Regions from separate parts of the Brenneria goodwinii genome, predicted to be linked through region 2. Evidence: predicted binding sites of a transcription regulator. Region 2 holds the regulator's gene; each other region holds the start of a gene.

Region 1 (6,853 bases), 1.7 Mb from region 2:
GATCAAGATCACAAAATAAACGATAAGGATAAGTAGAATGTGCCATACCTCAAGGAGAGGTATTTTTATCAAACATAATCCAAACCGCACAGGTAATAAAAAAATGAAATTAAAATCATTAGCTCTGGCAGTTACCTCTTTAATCAGTATTAATGCAATGGCCGTTACTATCGATTACCGCCATGAAATGAAAGATACGCCAAAGAATGATCACCGCGATCGTCTGTTAATATCTCATCGTTTTGCCAATGGGTTTGGCCTGTCCGTTGAAGCAAAATGGAAGAATGGCGAACCGTCACAGGAAACTACGCCCAACAAGCCTTATCATGAAACCGTTAGTAACGGTACTGAAGTCGTTGCCAGCTACGTTTATAATTTTAATAAAACCTTTTCTATTGAACCAGGATTCTCCTTAGATTCCTCTTCATCGTCCAACAACTACCGTCCTTATTTGCGCGGTAAAGTCAATATTACTGACGATCTGTCCTACTCACTGCGTTACCGGCCTTATTACCTGAGAAAAAGTTCAAATATCGGCGGTTCAAACCATACCCAGGAAAACGGCTATAACCTTACCGGGACACTCACCTATAAATTCCTGAAAGACTTCCAGATCGATTATGAAATGGATTATAAAAAAGCGAACAAGGCTGGCGCCTACCAATATGATAATGAAACTTATAACATCGACCATGATATAAAATTGGGCTACAAGCTGGATAAAAACTGGAAGCCATTTATTGCTGTCGGTAATGTGGCGCAGGATGGCAAGTCCGATCACCGCCAAACCCGCTACCGCGTAGGTGTACAGTACAACTTCTAATAACCCGTCATGCTATTAGTATTGCATTCGTCATTATCGTGTCTGAATTATCCTCTTTACATATGAACGTTATCTATTGATCTACTTTTGCCACTTCAGGGCAGTCATTTCTCTCTCCGATATAATGACTGCCCTTTTTTTAGCCCACTCAATCAGCCGCAATTCCTCTTAGGTAGATGACTCAAAGTACTCGACGCCGCGTAAAAAAGGACAAAAGACGCCATAAGTAATAGATCGTTACGCTGTAACTACTTCCGCTGATCGTGACAATCTCTTATACTGTATAAAATAACAGTTCGATTCGAGACGTTTAATGACTGCGGAAGGACATGTCCTATTCTCTGTTGCCTGCGCGATCCTGGCTAAAAAAGTGGAATTGTCGCCGGAACTGGCGGCGGGAGACTGGTGGCATATCATTCCGGGCGCGCTGCTGACGTCGCTCCTGCCGGATATTGATCACCCCAAATCCCTGCTGGGGCAAAGGCTGAAGTGGATATCGGCGCCTATCGCACGCGCATTTGGCCATCGCGGTTTTACCCATAGCCTGCTTGCCATTGTTGCCGGCGTATTCTTCATTCAAACTCGCCTGCCGTCTGATTGGCTGCTGCCGACCGACGCCTACCACGCCATGATTGTCGGTTACCTAAGCCATATTGCCGCCGATCTCCTGACCTCGTCAGGCGTGCCTCTGCTCTGGCCTTGCCGCTGGCGTTTTCGCTTGCCGATATTAAACGGCCAAAAAGGCAACCAGCTAGAACGTTTCCTTTGCATCGCCTTTATTGGCTTTTCGCTATATCAGCCACAAAAAAGTCTGAACTGTTGTACTTACGAACAATCATTCAGACTTATCCGCGCGGCGCAGGCACAAGTGATCCAACTGTTAAAATAAGCGCCGTCCCAATAGGCGATGGGTTATAGAATCGTTGCCGCGGTAGCGGACAATGCAGCGATATATGCCAAAAATTACGAAGATCATGAGCGCTATTGGCTATAATTTATCACTTACAGGCATATAACAAACTTATGAAAGAACTGTTATCCTTGTGCGCGTTTTTCATCATGCTGAAAATATTATTCATCTAATTAATAGGGAGAAGTGGAGATGAACTTTCCGCTGCTATTAAATATTCTGGCGTTTGCCGCCCTATTGTTCTTGCTGGGATACGCCAGCAAGAACAGATCGTGGAGCCTGGCAAAAAAAGTCTTATTGGGTCTGGTTATCGGGGTGTTATTCGGCCTGGCGTTACACCTGGTCTACGGCAGCGATAATCCTGTCATCGCACAATCTATCGCCTGGTTTAACATCGTTGGCAACGGCTATGTTCAACTACTGCAAATGATCGTGATGCCGCTGGTATTTGTCTCCATTCTGAACTCGGTCGCCAAGCTGCATAATGCCTCTTCATTAGGGAAGATCAGCATACTGACCCTTGGCACCCTGCTGTTCACCACGCTCATCGCCGCGCTGGTCGGGGTTTTCGTGACGAATCTGTTCGGATTGACCGCCAGCGGATTGGTGCAGGGCGCACAGGAAACCGCTCGCCTGTCGGCTATCGAAAATAACTATGTGGGCAAAGTTTCCGATCTGAGCATCCCGCAGATAATCCTCTCCTTCATTCCTAAAAATCCTTTTGCCGAGTTGACCGGCGCCAACCCTACCTCAATCATCAGCGTGGTTATCTTTGCCGTGTTCCTCGGTGTCGCGGCGCTGCAATTGACCAAAGATGACGCGGTAAAAGGCGAGCGCGTGCTGACCGCCATCGATACCTTGCAATCCTGGGTCATGAAACTGGTTCGACTGGTAATGAGGCTGACCCCGTACGGCGTATTGGCGTTAATGACCAAAATGGTCGCCAGTTCCAACCTGCAAGATATCCTTAAGTTGGGTAGTTTTGTGGTGGCGTCTTACCTGGGGCTGGCCATCATGTTCGGCGTTCACGCGCTGATCCTATCGTTGACCGGCATCAACCCCGCCCGTTTCTTCCGCAAGATATGGCCGGTACTGACGTTTGCCTTTACCAGCCGCTCCAGCGCGGCGACCATTCCTCTCAGTATTGAAGCGCAAACCCGCCGTATCGGGGTACCGGAATCCATCGCCAGCTTTGCCGCCTCATTCGGCACCACTATCGGCCAAAACGGCTGCGCCGGGCTTTATCCCGCGATGCTGGCGGTGATGGTTGCCCCGACGGTCGGCATCAATCCGCTCGATCCGGTATGGATTGCGACGCTGGTCGGCATCGTCACCATCAGTTCAGCCGGCGTGGCCGGCGTGGGGGGCGGAGCAACCTTCGCCGCGCTGATTGTCCTGCCGGCCATGGGATTGCCCGTTACCCTGGTTGCATTGCTGATTTCCATCGAACCATTGATTGATATGGGGCGTACGGCATTGAACGTCAGCGGCTCGATGACGGCGGGAACCGTAACCAGCCAGTTATTGAAACAAACGGATAAGACCGTGTTTGACGGGCAGGAAGAGGCTGAGCTGGCGCATCGATAATGCGTTCATAAAGCCTTCGCCGTCTGGCGTAAAAAAAACGTGCCGGCAGTTGTTCCGCCGGCACATTAACCCTTTTTACTCTTTAACTCTTTAACGACTAGTTCAGCGCGCTATTCAGAAGGATAGCCGTGATTATCCCGGTAGCGGCGGCAATCAAGACATAGTTACCGTCAATGTAGGCCCAGTGCTGACCGGCGGGCGGCTCACGTAAACCGCGGGCGCGCCAGTCATTAACCCGGTAATCATTGCCACGGAAACGTTGCGGCACCGGATGCCCCTTCCTGAAATCATTTCCCCCGGATGCGAAATGGTCCCGCTCACGGAAGTTGGCTGCATTCCGCTGTTCACGCGGAGCCTGCTTTACCTGTTTTACCGCCTGGTTCCCTTTGTTATTGTTGTGGCTGTTGCCGTTAGGTACGTTTCTTTGGTTGTTGTTAGCCGCCGGCGCATTCTTACGATCGCCACCGTTTTGATTGTTGTTTGGCAGCATCTTCTGCTCTTGCTGTCCATTCGGTCCCTGCGCAAAAGTCAGTCCTGAAAAGGAACTTGTCGCCAGAAGTAACGACATCATTAGTGCCAGTGTTTTTTTCGTCATTGCATTTTCCTCAACGCATAAACCGTTTTGTAGAACTTGGTTAACAGCAATATCGGTCACAATGTCACGCAATGAAAGGTAGAAATATCTTAAACCCCTTGATCTGACAATATATTACCAAATTCAAACAGAATCTTAACACTCTAAATAGAAGGTAATGATCAAGCGGCTTTGCTCTGGCTGATATTGCGTCATCCATGGCGGGAAAGGTTAGCGGACGGGTAGCGGGATACTAACAGATCATGCTGAAAGGCATCTAAAAAGAGATGTGCGTCTTTCAGCATGTTTGTAACGATAAAAATTCAAAAATAACGATTGGAGATAATAAACCAAGTAAGCTCATCGCTTACGTGAAAAGTTTGTTATCGTTGTGGCGAAGTATCGTATGCTTCACAGCTCTGGAAGCCCTTGTTCAGCACATGACCGGTTTCGTCATAACTGACAAAGTAGCTTTGCGCCGTTCCATCGCGGTTTTTCAACAGATAATTACTACACGTTCCCCGCGCATTTCTCATCCGTACTTCCGTTGAGCCCGGTCCGGCAATCTGCAGAACCTGCTGCTTCGTCATCCCGGTTTTCACATCCTTCACGACGGGTTCCGTCACCAGACTTTCTGCTTTATTGTAGGTTGTACACCCAGAAAGAAGAACAACACCAGCCGCTGCCATACAGAGCAAGAGTCGATTATTTTTCATTGCATTACCTCAAGTGAATGGGTCACTGTTAAGACTAGATGGCAAAAGACGTTTTTTCAAATTTTAACCCTAGGAATGCACGCATTAATTAAGCGCCGGGGCGATTTTATCCATAGGTAAAACTGCTGATAGCGCGCTTGTCCTTTTTCTTCACGCCAATTAGCTTTACACTCTGATGATTAAGGCATTTTGGGCAGGATCAACAAGTTCAGGAAGGGGAACGTTATGTCATTACAACAAGACATTATCACCGCGTTGGGCGTTAAAAGCAGTATTGACCCGGCGAAAGAAATCCGTGTCAGCGTTGATTTTTTAAAGAGTTATCTGGCAGCGCATCCGTTTGTGAAGTCGTTGGTTCTGGGCATCAGCGGCGGTCAAGACTCGACGCTGACCGGTAAACTGTGCCAGACGGCCATCACGGAATTGCGTAATGAAACCGGCAATCAGGATTATCAGTTCATCGCCGTGCGTTTACCTTATGGCGTACAGGCCGATGAGTCAGACTGCCAGGATGCCATTGCTTTCATTAAACCGGATAAGGTGCTGACGGTTAATATCAAACCTGCCGTCAACGCCAGTGAAGCCACGCTGAGAGCGATCGGCATTGAGCTGTCTGACTTTGTAAAAGGGAACGAAAAGGCGCGCGAACGGATGAAGGCGCAGTACAGCATCGCCGGGATGAATGCGGGCCTGGTGGTCGGAACGGACCATGCCGCAGAAGCGGTAACCGGCTTTTTCACCAAATACGGCGATGGCGGCACCGATATCAATCCGATATTCCGTCTGAATAAACGTCAGGGTAAGGCTCTGTTACGCGAATTGGGATGCCCGCCCAACCTTTATACCAAAGCGCCGACGGCCGACCTGGAGGACGATCGCCCTTCTCTGCCGGACGAAGTGGCGCTGGGCGTCACCTATGAAAAAATCGATGATTACCTCGAAGGTAAGCAGATTGATGCAAAAGATGCCGCGATCATTGAAAACTGGTATCTCAAAACCGAACATAAGCGTCGGCCGCCGGTTACCGTTTTCGACGACTTCTGGCGTTAAGACTCTATCGGTTGTTACGGGGCGGATACTGACGTCAGTATCCGCTTTATTATTCCCGCTCCATTATAATAAGTAAGACTTCCCATCATGATCTCGACGCTACAACGCGCAACCCTGGCAGGTTTAGTGGCAATCATTCTATGGAGTACGTCCGTCGGACTGATTCGTAGCCTGACCGAAACGCTTGGCCCGATCGGCGGCGCGGCCATGATCTATTCGATGAGTACGCTATGCCTTTTTCTGTTTTACGGCATGCCGCAGATCAAAACGCTGCCTAAAATCTACCTGCTGGTTGGCGGCCCCTTGTTTGTTTGCTATGAAATCTTTCTCTCTCTGGCCATCGGGTTAGCCAATAATCGGTTACAGGCAATGGAGCTGGGAATGATTAACTACCTCTGGCCCTGCCTGACCATTCTGTTCGCCATCTTCATTAATCAGCAGAAAAGCCGCATATTACTCTGGCTGGGGCTGGCGCTCTCTTTAGCCGGCATCGTCTGGATTATGAAGGGCGACGGCGCATGGTCCCCCTGGCTGCTGTGGCAAAACATTCTCACCAATCCGCTGGCCTATGGGCTGGCCTTCTCCGCGGCGGCGGTTTGGGCGCTATATTGCAATATCACCAAGCGTTACGGTCAGGGTAAAAGCGGTATTTCGCTGTTTTTTCTGGTGGCGTCCGCCGTATTGTGGATTCAATATGCGCTGAGTGCGGAAGGACCGATCATATTTACCCTAGCGTCATCGATAGAGCTTATTTTTATGGGCGCATCGACCGCGCTGGCATACTCAGCCTGGAACGCCGGGATTCAATACGGTAATTTAACGCTGCTGGCGACGGCCTCCTATTTTACCCCGGTCCTCTCTACGCTGCTGGCCGCGCTGTGGCTGAGAACCACGCCCGCGTTCTCCTTCTGGCAAGGCGTACTGATGGTGACGGCGGGTTCCCTGCTATGCTGGTGGGCTACCCGGCAACCCGGACGATAAACTGTTCATATTATTCAGGTGTCCCGCTGAGGACAATTACCTGTTATAGTAGTTTTCACATTTTTTTAACTCAAAATTCATTACATGTTACGGCGTTTCTTCTCTTATTACGCTCCTTACAAGGGGTTATTCGTTCTCGATTTTGGCTGCGCCATTATCGCCGGCTTACTTGAACTGGGTTTTCCGATGGCGATCAAATCGTTCATCGATAC
Region 2 (6,853 bases):
GGATAAGGCATTGTCGCTACGCCCAGTCCGGCCAGCAGCGCACGCCGTTTATCATCCATAGAGCTGACGGTTAGCCGCTGCTGTTTATCCAACAGCTGTACGGTGAGCACCGGGCGTTCACGCGCGGTATCCGCAATGGCAATCCCGCGGTATTTCACACGGGTGACCTCGGAAAGCGGTTCCGGCTCTTGATGTATCGGGTGATCGGGACTGGCGACATAAATATTCTTCAACGTATAAAGTTTGCGGGTGTTCACCTCGGAAGAGGCGCGAAAATGCATATCCGGCGCAATGACAATATCAGCCCGCCCCTGTTCCAAACGCTCCCACGCTCCCGCCAGCACTTCCGTCAGGATCGAAACCTGCGTATTGGCTTTCTGTGATAATTTATCCAATAAAGGGAAGAGAGTTTGGGTGGGAATAAGCGCTTCAGCCACGATGGTCAGATGTGTTTCCCATCCGCGGGCCAGCGCCTCGGCATCCGTAGTGAGCTTATCGGCCGCTTCCAGCAATACCCGTCCACGATCCAACAGCATACGACCGACATTGGTGAATTTAGTGCGGTGTCCGGAACGATCAAATAACACCACATCCAGCTCTTCTTCCAGCTTTTGCATGGTATAGCTCAGCGCCGAAGGTACGCGGCCCAATTCATCAGCTGCCGCGGCAAAACTTCCCCGGCGATCAATCGCGTCCATGACTCTTAAAGCTTCCAGCGTCAATGCTCGTTCTTTTGACATTTTCTACTCATTCAGGATTTTTGAATATACTCACCAGATTAACTAGCTAACAATCCACCGTCCACACAATTACTATGTGTTTCATACCATTTGTTTAAGAAATATTTTCCGAGTCTTATACCATGATCATAAAAAGAGCAGCAGAGCAATGCGGCCAAGCTGACTATGGCTGGTTGCAGGCGCGTTATACTTTCTCCTTTGGCCATTACTTCGATCCGCAATTACTGGGTTATGCCTCACTGCGCGTGCTGAATCAGGAAGTTCTGACGCCGGGGGCGTCGTTCCAACCCCGAACCTACCCTCGCGTCGATATTTTAAATATCATCCTGCAAGGCGAGGCGGAATACCGCGACAGCCATGGCCGCCATGTCCATGCCAAAGCGGGCGACGTATTGCTGCTGGCTACCCAGCCCAATGTCAGCTACAGCGAACACAATACCAGCGCCAGTAAGCCGCTGACGCGGATGCAGCTATGGCTCGATGCCTGCCCGACGCGGGAAAACAGTCCGTTGCAACGATTGACGCTGAACAACCTCGACGGTCATAACACGGGGCACCGGTTATTGGCCTCTCCCGAAGGGGAGAGCGGCAGTTTGCAACTCCGTCAGCAGGTGTGGATCCACCACCTGGAGCTGCAGGACAATGAGCAGCAGAGTATTAAACTGAACGGCAATCGGGCCTATCTCCAGTCAATTCATGGTTCGGCCACCATCAGTTGCCGCCAGTCTTGCGACAATACGCTGCACTGTGGCGATGGCGCCTTTATCCAGCAGGAAAGCGAATTAACCATCCAGGCTGAAACGCCGCTACGCGCGTTGCTGATTGATCTGCTCGTTTAGTTCCTATATCCGGCAGACTGCACGCCGCGTCACTGATTCTATGTTTTTCCTCAGCCGTGATAAGATGTCCTTCTTGTTCTTTATGCGTCGAGGTATATGACAATGGATTCAACCAATCAGGACAAACTACTTGCCCAGGCTGAACAGATTTGTCAGCACCGTGGCGTACGCCTGACAACGCAACGTCAGGAAGTACTGCGGCTGATGGCGCAACAGACCGGCGCGATTAGCGCATACGATCTGCTCGATCTCTTACGGGTATCAGAACCCCAGGCGAAACCGCCAACGGTGTACCGTGCATTGGACTTTCTGCTGGATCAGGGATTTATCCATCGGGTGGAATCAACCAACAGTTATGTTCTTTGCCATCACATTGAGGATCACAGCCATACTTCGGCGCTGTTTATCTGCGATCGCTGCGGTCAGGTCACCGAACGCCAAACAGAAGGCGTAGAAGAGACGCTACGCCAGTTAGCACAGCAGGCAGGATTCACCTTACGCCATAGCGTTATTGAAGCTCACGGATTATGCGAGGGCTGCCAGGAAGTGGCGTCCTGTAAACATCCCGGCCATTGCGATCATGACCATACCATTCCCATTAAAAAACGCTGACGCCATTAATAATAAGGATGGGAAGGGAACATCCGCTGTCCCCGTTAATAGCGCTCAAACCGGATTTTTGCAGTCAGAAAGAAAATAAACCTGCCGTCTCTTTCCAATCCTACATTACTGCCGCCACCCCAAGTACGGTAAATGGTTAACACCTCGACACAGGATGCCATTATTCGAACTTGCGCGTGTCAACATTACCGGTTAGCAGTCGCGATTATATTGCCTTCCCATACCTTTAACTTGTTTTTCAGCCGATTATTTTGGCGACCGTAACCGTATCAGAGGTTAGTCGCCATTTGATCATGCGTATCTGTAACTCGTCATACTGCAAGTTGCATGTGCGTTGGCTTTGTTACCCGCCCCATACCTGTGGCTCGTCCCTACGGGGCCGCAGCAAGCGGCGTTCAAATCGGTTCCCGTGGTCGCTACCTTCCTGCAACTCGAATTATTTAAAGTATAGTTTATTCTTTAAGTATTATCTTGTACGCTGACTCGCTCTTTATTCATAGCAAATATTGCCATATAAAGTGAATTTTCGCACTATCGGCAAAAGCCAGTAATGGAATAAAAAAATATCAAAGCGAGAAAAAAACGCACCTAAATATTAACTATAGACGATAGTTTCACTTTATTATTTAAATAGGGTTTCAAAGAGCATCATTAATAATCTAATTAAGAAAACGATCGGTAATGTCGCAACAAATCAAATAGGCGAAATGCAACAGAATGTAGCGGTAATATTGAATACGCATGAAAGAAGGAAACAACATCGCCCCAAAATATGAGGCGAGTATCAAACGAAAATGGCAGGTCGGATGGATGACCGGCAGTCAACGCGCCGGCATCAGCTCCAGTCGCCGTTGCGAATAACACCGACGGCCAGCCCCTCAATAGAGAAACTTTGTTGACGCAGGTCGACAACGATAGGAGAAAACTCTTCGTTTTCAGCCAGGAGATGAACGGTGTTGCCCTGCTTTTTCAAGCGCTTGACGGTGACTTCGTCTTCAATGCGCGCCACAACAACCTGTCCGTTATGGACATCCTGCGTTTTATGCACAGCCAGTAAATCACCATCCATAATGCCAATGTCTTTCATCGACATCCCGCTGACGCGTAACAGAAAATCGGCGCTGGGTTTGAACATTGACGGATCGACCTGATAATGACATTCAATATGCTGCTGGGCTAAAAGCGGTTCACCCGCGGCTACGCGGCCAATCAGCGGAATGCCAGCCTCTTCCTCCATCAGCAGACGAATACCGCGTGATGCGCCGGACACAATTTCAATTACGCCTTTACGCGCCAATGCCTTCAGATGCTCTTCTGCGGCATTCGGTGAACGAAATCCCAGCTGCTGGGCTATTTCCGCTCGCGTTGGCGGCATACCGGTCTGCGCTAGATGATCGCGGATCAGGTCATAAACCTGCTGCTGTCTGGCTGTTAATGCTTTCATTCCGCCCCCTGGTTGTTTATACAGTTTTGCTGTGAGTATATACAGCTAATTGCCAATTGGGAACCGGGATGTGAGTAAACCTCGGTTTTTATTAATTTCTGGAAGCCTTCACGCAAAATGCCGCCAGAGAATACAGCCCCAGACGACAGCCGCCAGCAAAATGGCGACAAACACCGCTGCCGAACCAATGTCCTTTGCGCGGCCCGATAATTCATGGCGTTCAAGACCAACGCGATCGACCACCGCTTCGATCGCACTGTTAACCAGTTCAAATAACATGATCAACACCACGGCTCCGATAAGCAGCAGTTTTTCCACCAAGGTTATTGATAACAGACAGGCGATGATCGCTCCAACAATAGCCAGCAGCGTTTCCTGGCGAAATGCCGCTTCATGCCGCCATACCTGCTTCAATCCCTGAAGGGAATAGCCGGTTGCTTTGATTATCCGGGTCAGCCCCGACGCTTTATTCATCTATCCTCCATTATTTATCAACGCTCGCTCACGTTTTAACGCTTTCCCGTTGTCTTATCACAACAGATCTCCAGCGCAGTTTCTGGTATCCTTGCGACGCATTGCTAACAAGAGGCTTCAAGTTGTTATGTCAGGTTGGCGTAAAATTTATTATAACCTATTGAATTTTCCACTCAAACTGTTAGTGAAGAGTAAGGTAATTCCCATAGACCCCGTGGCCGAACTGGGGTTGGATCCCTCGCGCCCGATCCTCTATGTGCTGCCTTATAATTCGCAGGCGGATTTACTCACGCTAAGGGCGAAGTGCCAGGCGTTAGGTCTCCCGGATCCGCTTCAGCCGGTCGATATCGGCGGCGTGCAGTTACCCAGTCATGTCTTCATTAATGACGGTCCACGCGTTTTCCGCTACTACGTTCCCAAGCAGGAATCGATCAAGCTGTTCCACGACTACCTGGATTTGCATCAAAACAATCCTGAACTGGACGTGCAGATGGTGCCGGTATCCGTCATGTTTGGCCGTTCTCCGGGCCGCGAAGGGCAAAATCAAACGCCGCATCTGCGCCTGCTCAACGGTATAGAGAAATTTTTTGCCGTATTGTGGCTGGGCAGAGACAGTTTTGTCCGTTTTTCCAGTCCGGTGTCATTACGCTATATGGCGACCGAGCACGGCACGGATAAAACCATCGCTCACAAGCTCGCCCGCGTCGCCCGCATGCATTTCGCACGCCAGCGTTTGGCTGCGGTCGGCCCGCGTCTTCCGGTGCGTCAGGAGTTGTTCAACAAACTGCTTAACTCCAAAGCGATCAAAAAAGCCGTTGATGATGAAGCGCGCAGCAAAAAGCTCTCTCATGAGCGAGCGCAGCAAAACGCCATTGCCCTGATGGAAGAGATTGCCGCCGATTTCTCTTATGAAGCCATTCGCTTATCCGATCGGGTATTAGGCTGGACCTGGAACCGTCTCTATCAGGGGATCAACGTTCACAACGCCGAACGCGTACGCCAACTGGCGCAAGACGGACATGAAATTGTCTATGTGCCCTGCCACCGCAGCCACATGGACTACCTGCTGCTGTCCTACGTACTCTATCATCAGGGGCTGGTGCCTCCGCACATTGCCGCCGGGATCAACCTGAACTTCTGGCCGGCCGGGCCGATCTTCCGCCGGCTGGGGGCATTCTTCATCCGCCGCACGTTTAAAGGCAACAAGCTGTATTCCACTATTTTCCGTGAGTATCTGGGCGAACTCTTTACCCGCGGCTACTCCGTCGAATATTTTATGGAAGGCGGACGCTCACGCACCGGGCGGTTACTGGAACCGAAAACCGGCACGCTGGCCATGACGATTCAGGCCATGTTGCGTGGCGGTACGCGCCCTATCACCCTGGTGCCGATCTATGTGGGTTATGAACACGTGATGGAAGTCGGCACCTATGCGAAAGAGCTGCGCGGCGCGACGAAAGAGAAAGAAGGCTTTATGCAGATGGTGCACGGCTTGCGCAAACTGCGCAACCTGGGACAAGGCTATGTGAATTTCGGCGAGCCTTTGCCGTTAACCGCCTATCTGAACCAGCATGTGCCGCAATGGCGCGATGCCATTGATCCCATTGAAGCGCAGCGGCCAAGCTGGCTAACGCCCACGGTACAGAATGTCGCGATGGATATCATGACGCGCATCAACAACGCCGCCGCGGCGAATGCCATGAATCTCTGTTCCACGGCATTACTGGCTTCACGTCAGCGTTCCCTGACCAGAGAGCAAATGCATGAACAGTTGGATTGCTACCTGCAACTCCTGCGCAATGTGCCTTACCATAAAGACATCACGGCGCCTGAAAAAACGCCCGCTGAATTGCTGGAACATGCGTTGAGCATGGATAAATTCGAGGTCGAGAAAGACAGTATCGGCGATATCATCATCCTGCCGCGGGAGCAGGCGGTGCTGATGACCTATTACCGTAATAATATCCAACATCTGCTGATCCTGCCGTCGCTGATCGCCAGTATGGCGATCCATCACCGCCATATAACCATGACCGAATTGATCCGCCAGATTACGCTGATCTATCCCCTGCTCCAGGCGGAACTGTTCCTGCATTACAGCAAAGAGGAACTGCCGGCGGTGCTATCCGCACTGACGGAGGAGCTGGCGCGGCAACAGTTGCTGTCTGTCAAAGAAGAGGCGTTGTTTATCAACCCGGCGCGTATCCGTACGCTGCAGCTATTAGCGGCGGGAGTGCGTGAAACACTGCAGCGCTACGCCATCACGCTGTCGTTGCTGGGGGCGACCCCAGGCATCAATCGCGGAACGCTGGAAAAAGAGAGCCGGAATATGGCGCAACGGCTGTCGGTCCTGCACGGCATTAATGCACCGGAGTTTTTCGACAAAGCGGTATTCTCCACGCTGGTCGCCACCTTGCGCAGCGAAGGTTACATCACTGACAGCAGCGAGGCGCCTCAGAGCGATATCCTGGAGATATACAATACGCTGGGCAATTTGATCACTCCGGAGGTGCGACTGACGATTGAAAGCGCCAGTTCAGCCGCTGAAGCGGAAAACGTGAAAACCCAAACCGAGGAAGCGCCTCCTCAGGCGTAATACCTGGCAAAAGAGAAAGGCGGCGAAGATATCGCCGCTTCAGACTGCTGAAAAGCCTCTTATTAGGAGAAACACGGGGGGAGGTTCCCGCAGGGACGCCTCACCCCCGTGGTCGCTCCGGGTATCTCGATCTCATCAC
Region 3 (6,853 bases), 940 kb from region 2:
ACTGGTAGCACGCGAACAGCGGATCCCATAATTGTTCATTGCGGGTCAGCAGATCTTTCGGCGGCAGCAGTTCTCCGCCTTTGAGGCGAGCGTCCAGATACGCCAGCGTGCTATTCAACTGGGCGCGTAATGATTTCATGATGGCGCGATACGGTTCCTGCACCTCGTCGCCGCCAGCCAGTTGGCGCAGTTCCGGCGTACATTCCGACATCGACAATTCCGATACCAGGAACTGAATGTCCTGCAAAAACAGATCGGCCGCTTTCCAACGGCTGAGCAATAGCACGCGGCGGGTCACTTCGGCCGTTACGTTCGGGTTGCCGTCACGGTCTCCGCCCATCCATGAGGTAAAGCGCACCGGCACGGCTTCCACGGGCAGGCGATAACCAAAAGACTTATCAAGCAGCTCATCCAACTCGCGTAAGAAAGCGGGCACGCCTTCCCACAGGCTGTTTTCAACAACGGCAAAACCCCATTTCGCTTCTTCTATCGGCGTCGGGCGGATTTTACGGATTTCGTCGGTATGCCAGGATTGGGCGATCAGCTGGCGCAGGCGGCGCATAATCTGGTTGCGTTCATAATCGGCCAAATCGTCATGATCGAGCTGCTTAAGACAGGTGTTTACCTCCACCAGTTTGTGGATCAGGGTTCGGCGGGTAATCTCGGTGGGATGCGCGGTCAATACCAGCTCAATGGAAAGCGATTCGACGGCATGGCGAATGTCTTTTTCCGTTAGACCCTTACTTTTTTTCAAGCGCTCGAAGGTATCGGAGAGTATCTCCGGGTTGCTGGCGGCTTCACCGTGCGGGGAAATGGTGTGATATTGCTCAGCGGTATTGGTCAAGTTGAGGAATTGGCTAAATGCGCGGGCTACCGGCAATAGCTCATCATTGGACAGGTTTTGTAGTGTGTTCAGCAGTTCCTGTCGGTGCTTTTCACTGCCCGCTCGGGAGGACTTTGATAATTTACGAATCCTTTCTACCTTATCAAGTATATTCTCACCCAGCGCTTCCTTGATAGTATCGCCAAGTAGCTTACCTAGCATGCTGACGTTACTTCGCATTGCTGAATATTGCTCTTTCATATTATACCCGGACCCATTCCTAAAATTTTTGTAAGTTTATTTCACCAGAAAGACGTACTGCGCTCCTTTCATCTAGCCACGACGAGGTTGATTCGTCAATTGACGATTCTTTGTTCTCGCTACTCTTTTATACCGCCGATCTTTTTACCTGCATTGATGTAGATTTGGCAATTTGTGAAATTTAATTACAGATAAGCCCACATTAGGGGAGCTTATCGGAAGGCGAGCCGGGCAGCCGCTGGTTGAGTTCGAACTTCCCGGAAAAATCAGTAGGTTGATGCTGGCTAGCCCCTTTTCAGCACGCATACTGGCCGCTCGTCGGCAGAGTGAGCCTATGCGCCCGGACATACGGAATAAACGCGAATATCGGCTGAGCGACATGCGCAAAATCGCGGCGGACGTCCGTTTGCCGGAGGGATCGACACGCTGTCGGCATTAAACGTCATGCCGACGATTAAGGGGAAACCGCCCGGCGATTGCGCGAGCGTTAGTTGCAGAAATGCCGCACCAACTGGGCGATCAGATCGCGGGTTGGCGTAATAAAGGCGGTATCGAGGAACTCGTCCGGCTGATGCGCTTGCTCGATAGAGCCAGGGCCCAGAACCAGCGTCGGGCAGAGTTCTTGGATAAACGGCGCTTCGGTGCAGTAATTGACGACTTCCGTTTGCGTACCCAATAGTTTTTCCACTACCGCGACTAAACGATGGTCTGCCGGACATTCGTAACCGGGGATCGGCGGATGCAGTTCGCTGATGGTCAAACGGCCCGGCCAGCGCTGACTGACCGGCGCCAGCGTTTCCGACAGCACTCCGTTCAGGTCGCCGAGCGTCAGCCCCGGCAGCGGACGGATATCCATGTGCAGTTCACAGCAGGCGCAAATTCGGTTCGGCGCATCGCCGCCGTGGATATGGCCCAGATTCATGGTCGGATAGGGGATGGCGAACGCCGCATTGTGATAGCGCTCCTGCAACGTCTTGCGCAGCACCAGCAGATGGGAGATCGCATCGTGCATCAATTCGATAGCGTTAACGCCGCGCGACGGATCGCTGGAATGCCCGGATTGGCCCTGAATACGGATGGCGCTGGACATATGTCCTTTATGGGCGCGCACCGGGTGCAGCGATGTCGGTTCGCCGATAATGGCGCAGTCCGGTCTGACCTGGGTGGAGGCGGCAAAATATTTGGCGCCGGCCATGGTGGTCTCTTCATCCGCGGTGGCAAGAATATAAAGCGGTTTGGTCAGTTTGGTTGGGTCGATGTCGCGCAGCGTATCAACAATAAAGGCAAAGAAGCCTTTCATGTCGGCCGTTCCCAGGCCGTACAGCTTATTATCATGTTCGGTCAGCGTGAAGGGATCGCGCGTCCAGCGCCCGTCATCGAAAGGTACGGTGTCCGTATGTCCCGCCAGCAGTAAGCCGCCTTTGCCTTCCCCGATTCGGGCCAGCATATTGAATTTATTTCGGGTGCCGGGTACTGGCTGAACGTCGACGTGAAAGCCCAAATCCGTGAACCAGCCGGACAGCAGATTGATTAATGCCTGATTACTTTGATCGAGCGTACTGTCGGTCGCGCTGATGGACGGCGTTGCGATCAACGCCCGGTATAGCTCAATAAAAGGGGGTAAATTCATCTTCACAGTTGACAGCCTCTGGTTAGGATAGTATCAATATTCATGCATTTATTTTGAATAAAAATACAGTAACGCTAAGTGAAAGGAAACCTTAAGATACCTTTGGCGATGAATTCATCATGTCGCATAGCTTCGCGGATGAGCCGCGTTATGATGCCGCCCGTCCGTCGATGAGTAAGTAAGGTTCACCGATCTCATGCCGAATAGGTTGATTGCTGGCGCAGGCGGTTATTCCGGCGCTGAATTAGCGCGTTATCTTAACCGCCGCCCGCAAATGAACATAACCGCTTTAGCCGTTTCAACGCAAAGTGTAGATGCGGGAACATTGATTTGCGCTTCGCATCCGCGCTTGCAAGGCATTATCGACCGGCCGTGTGCGTCATCGATGGGGTTTTTCTGGCAATGAGTGACAAAGTCGGTCACGATCTGGCATCGGATTTACAGGCCCGTCGCCTGTCGATTGCCGCTGGCGCAATGTATGAATATTCGTTTGGATTTCCTGGAAACACAGTCTTTACTTTGATTACCATTTACCATTCTGAGGCGCGAAGAGAACAATGAATCCGTTAATTATCAAGCTAGGTGGCGTTTTACTGGATAGCGAAGAAGCGTTGGAACGCCTCTTTACGGCGCTGGTGACCTATCGCCGGCAACATCAGCGCCCGCTTGTGATTGTGCACGGCGGCGGATGCCTGGTTGACGATCTGATGAAAAAACTGTCGTTGCCGGTGGTGAAGAAAAACGGCCTGCGTGTGACTCCCGCCGATCAGATTGACATTATTACCGGCGCGTTGGCCGGCTCGGCGAATAAAACGCTGTTGTCGTGGGCGAAAAAGCACGGTATTAGCGCCGTCGGCCTGTGCCTGGCGGACGGCGGCAGCACCAAGGTAACGCAGTTGGACGAAGCGCTGGGCTATGTCGGCAGAGCCGAAGCGGGTTCTCCGGCGTTGCTGAACACGCTGTTATCCGCGGGATATCTGCCGGTCGTCAGCTCCATCGGCATGACCGAACAGGGCGATTTGATGAATGTGAACGCCGATCAGGCCGCCACGGCGCTGGCGGAAACGCTGGGGGCGGATTTAATTCTGCTTTCAGATGTGAGCGGTATTCTGGACGGGAAAGGTCAGCGCATTGCGGAAATGACGGCAGGAAAAGCGGAGCAGCTGATCGCGCAGGGCATCATCACCGATGGGATGATTGTTAAGGTTAATGCGGCGCTGGACGCGGCGCGTACGCTGGGCCGTCCGGTGGATATCGCCAGTTGGCGTCATGCCGATCAACTGTCCGCGCTGTTCAACGGCGTGGCTATCGGTACGCGTATTTTGGCGTAAGCGGTTTCGAGGTATGGCATGATGCCATATCCATATTTATTTGAATGTTGGGAGTAAGGTTATGGCTTTGTGGGGCGGACGGTTCAGTCAGGCGGCGGATCAACGGTTTAAACAGTTTAATGACTCGCTGCGGTTTGATTACCGTCTGGCAGAGCAGGACATCATCGGCTCTATTGGCTGGTCAAAAGCATTGGTTACCGTCAACGTGCTCAGCGAGCAGGAACAGCAGCAACTGGAACAGGCGTTGAATGCGCTGTTGGCTGAAGTTCAGGCCGATCCTGAAATGATTCTGCAAAGTGATGCCGAAGATATTCATAGCTGGGTCGAGCAGCGGCTGATCGAGAAAGTCGGCGATCTGGGGAAAAAGCTGCATACCGGGCGTAGCCGTAACGACCAGGTGGCGACCGGTCTGAAACTGTGGTGCAAAACGCAAATTGCCGAACTGCAGTTGGCGGTGCGTCAGTTGCGTCAGGCGCTGGTGGTCACGGCGGAAGCGAACCAGGATGCCGTCATGCCGGGTTACACCCATTTACAACGCGCCCAGCCGGTGACGTTCGCTCATTGGTGTCTGGCTTATCATGAGATGCTGGTGCGCGACGAAAGCCGCCTGGAAGATACGCTGAAGCGTCTGGACGTTAGCCCGCTGGGCTGCGGGGCGCTGGCCGGTACGGCTTATCCTATCGACCGCGAGCAACTGGCCGGGTGGCTGGGTTTTGCTTGCGCCACGCGCAACAGCCTGGACACGGTATCCGATCGCGATCACGTGCTGGAACTGCTGTCCGATGCCGCTATCGGTATGGTGCACCTGTCGCGTTTCGCTGAAGATTTGATTTTCTTTAACAGCGGCGAAGCGGCGTTTGTCGAGCTTTCCGATCGCGTGACTTCCGGCTCGTCGTTAATGCCGCAGAAAAAGAATCCTGACGCGTTGGAATTGATTCGCGGCAAATGCGGCCGCGTTCAGGGCGCGCTGAGCGGCATGATGGTGACGCTGAAAGGGTTGCCGCTGGCGTACAACAAGGATATGCAGGAAGACAAAGAAGGCCTATTTGATGCGCTGGATACCTGGCACGACTGCCTGATGATGGCCGCGCTGGTGCTGGAAGGCATTCAGGTCAAACGCCCCCGCTGCCGGGAAGCCGCCGAGCAGGGCTATGCCAATGCGACGGAACTGGCGGATTATCTGGTTGCTAAAGGCGTGCCGTTCCGTGAGGCGCATCATATCGTCGGCGAAGCGGTTGTCGAAGCCATTCGTCAGGGGAAAGCGCTGGAAGCGCTGTCGCTGCCTGAGCTACGGAAGTTCAGCGCCGTTATCGCCGATGACGTTTACCCGATTCTGTCTCTGCAATCCTGTCTGGATAAACGTGCGGCGCAGGGCGGCGTGTCGCCTCAGCAGGTGGCGAAAGCCATCAGTGATGCCAAACAGCGTCTGAGCTGACAAATCTGCCTGGAGCAGATTTGAACGCCGCTTGCGGCGGCCTCGAAGAGGCGAGGCCCAAGGATGGGCCGAGTAACAATACCAACGCATAGGCGACTTGAAGTATGACGCGTGTTCCGGTCTTCATTGATTTGCCTGGTAAATCTGAATCACGCCCGCATTTTCCGCTTTTTTTCACCGCGTTTCCCCCTAAATCCTTTCATCGACGGAATTGCTTCTGGACATCCATACAGTATCAATTTAACGTGACGGACAGCAGTGGTGGCCAGCGGAGGCACAGTGGATATCAGCATGGTTTATGGATTGGGCGGCGGCCTGGCCGGTTTATTGGCCGGTTGGCTCATCGTCAGCCTGTCGTTTCAGCGGCGGCAGTCCCGTCATGAAACGGAACAACGTTTACTTGAACAGTCGTCACGGCAAACTCAGCAACTTCTCAGTGAATGTCAGCAGGACAAAAAACAGTTTGAGCAGCAGTTACGTGACAATGAGCTGGAGTTGCGTAACGTTCACGGCCAACTGGCCGCCAGCCAGGAGAAGCAACGGCAACTGATACAGCTGCGCGAGGAGTGCGTTCAGTTGAATCAGGAGCTGCGCGCGCTGCGGGAGGTGAATACCGCGCAGGAAGCCGAACTGCGGGAAGTCACCATCAGGCTGGAAGAGACACGCATGGCCGCCGAAGAGAAACAGCGCCTACTGATGAACAGCGAGCAGCGGTTGACCACGCAGTTTGAAAATCTGGCCAACCGGATTTTTGAGCACAGCGGCCGTAAAGTGGACGAACAGAATAAACAGAGCCTGGATCGTTTGTTGATGCCGCTGCGCGAACAGCTTGATGGATTCCGGCGCCAGGTTCAGGATAGCTTTGGCGCCGAAGCGCGTGAACGCCACACGCTGACGCATGAAATTCGTAATCTGCAACAGCTCAATGCCCAGATGGCCCGGGAAGCGATTAACCTGACCAAGGCCCTGAAAGGGGACAATAAAACGCAGGGAAACTGGGGCGAAGTGGTGCTCAGCCGCGTGCTGGAAGCCTCCGGGCTGCGCGAAGGGTATGAGTATGAGACTCAGGTCAGCGTGCAGACCGGCGCAAACAATCGTATGCAGCCTGACGTGATCGTTCGTCTGCCGCAGGGCAAGGATGTGGTCATTGACGCCAAAATGTCGCTGGTGGCCTATGAACGCTATTTTAACAGCGAAGATGACGCCGAACGCTTAGCCGCCCTGAACGAGCATCTGCTCTCTGTGCGGGGGCATATTCGTCTGCTGGGGAGCAAAGACTATCAGCAGTTGCCGGGGCTGCGTTCGCTGGATTATGTCCTGATGTTCATTCCCGTGGAGCCTGCGTTTCTGGTGGCCATCGATCGTCAGCCTGA

Evidence for each region. The regulator LexA, encoded in region 2, represses DNA repair genes until DNA is damaged. The targets are predictions, from matches to a motif close to TNCTGTATGTACATACAGNA.
Region 1: ACN28R_RS08500 (metal-dependent hydrolase) is a predicted target of LexA. The motif match lies at 1,101-1,120, and genes of this name have one in related genera.
Region 3: rmuC (DNA recombination protein RmuC) is a predicted target of LexA. The motif match lies at 5,696-5,715, and genes of this name have one in related genera.

Annotation. Positions count from the first base shown of each region.
Region 1 covers NZ_CP014137.1:1,900,042-1,906,894, forward strand. The annotation lists gene ACN28R_RS08495 (oligogalacturonate-specific porin KdgM family protein) at 104-823, shown strand; gene ACN28R_RS08500 (metal-dependent hydrolase) at 1,137-1,712, shown strand; gene ACN28R_RS08505 (L-cystine transporter) at 1,926-3,320, shown strand; gene ACN28R_RS08510 (RcnB family protein) at 3,418-3,915, opposite strand; gene osmE (osmotically-inducible lipoprotein OsmE) at 4,278-4,610, opposite strand; gene nadE (ammonia-dependent NAD(+) synthetase) at 4,836-5,660, shown strand; gene yddG (aromatic amino acid DMT transporter YddG) at 5,748-6,641, shown strand; gene ACN28R_RS08530 (ABC transporter ATP-binding protein) at 6,726-6,853, shown strand, end outside.
Region 2 covers NZ_CP014137.1:3,584,730-3,591,582, forward strand. The annotation lists gene ACN28R_RS15920 (LysR family transcriptional regulator) at 1-740, opposite strand, end outside; gene ACN28R_RS15925 (pirin family protein) at 863-1,579, shown strand; gene zur (zinc uptake transcriptional repressor Zur) at 1,682-2,191, shown strand; gene lexA (transcriptional repressor LexA) at 3,036-3,644, opposite strand; gene ACN28R_RS15940 (diacylglycerol kinase) at 3,753-4,118, opposite strand; gene plsB (glycerol-3-phosphate 1-O-acyltransferase PlsB) at 4,246-6,714, shown strand.
Region 3 covers NZ_CP014137.1:4,524,958-4,531,810, forward strand. The annotation lists gene ppc (phosphoenolpyruvate carboxylase) at 1-1,084, opposite strand, end outside; gene argE (acetylornithine deacetylase) at 1,572-2,720, opposite strand; partial or broken gene ACN28R_RS20050 (N-acetyl-gamma-glutamyl-phosphate reductase) at 2,911-3,161, shown strand; gene argB (acetylglutamate kinase) at 3,272-4,045, shown strand; gene argH (argininosuccinate lyase) at 4,107-5,480, shown strand; gene rmuC (DNA recombination protein RmuC) at 5,760-6,853, shown strand, end outside.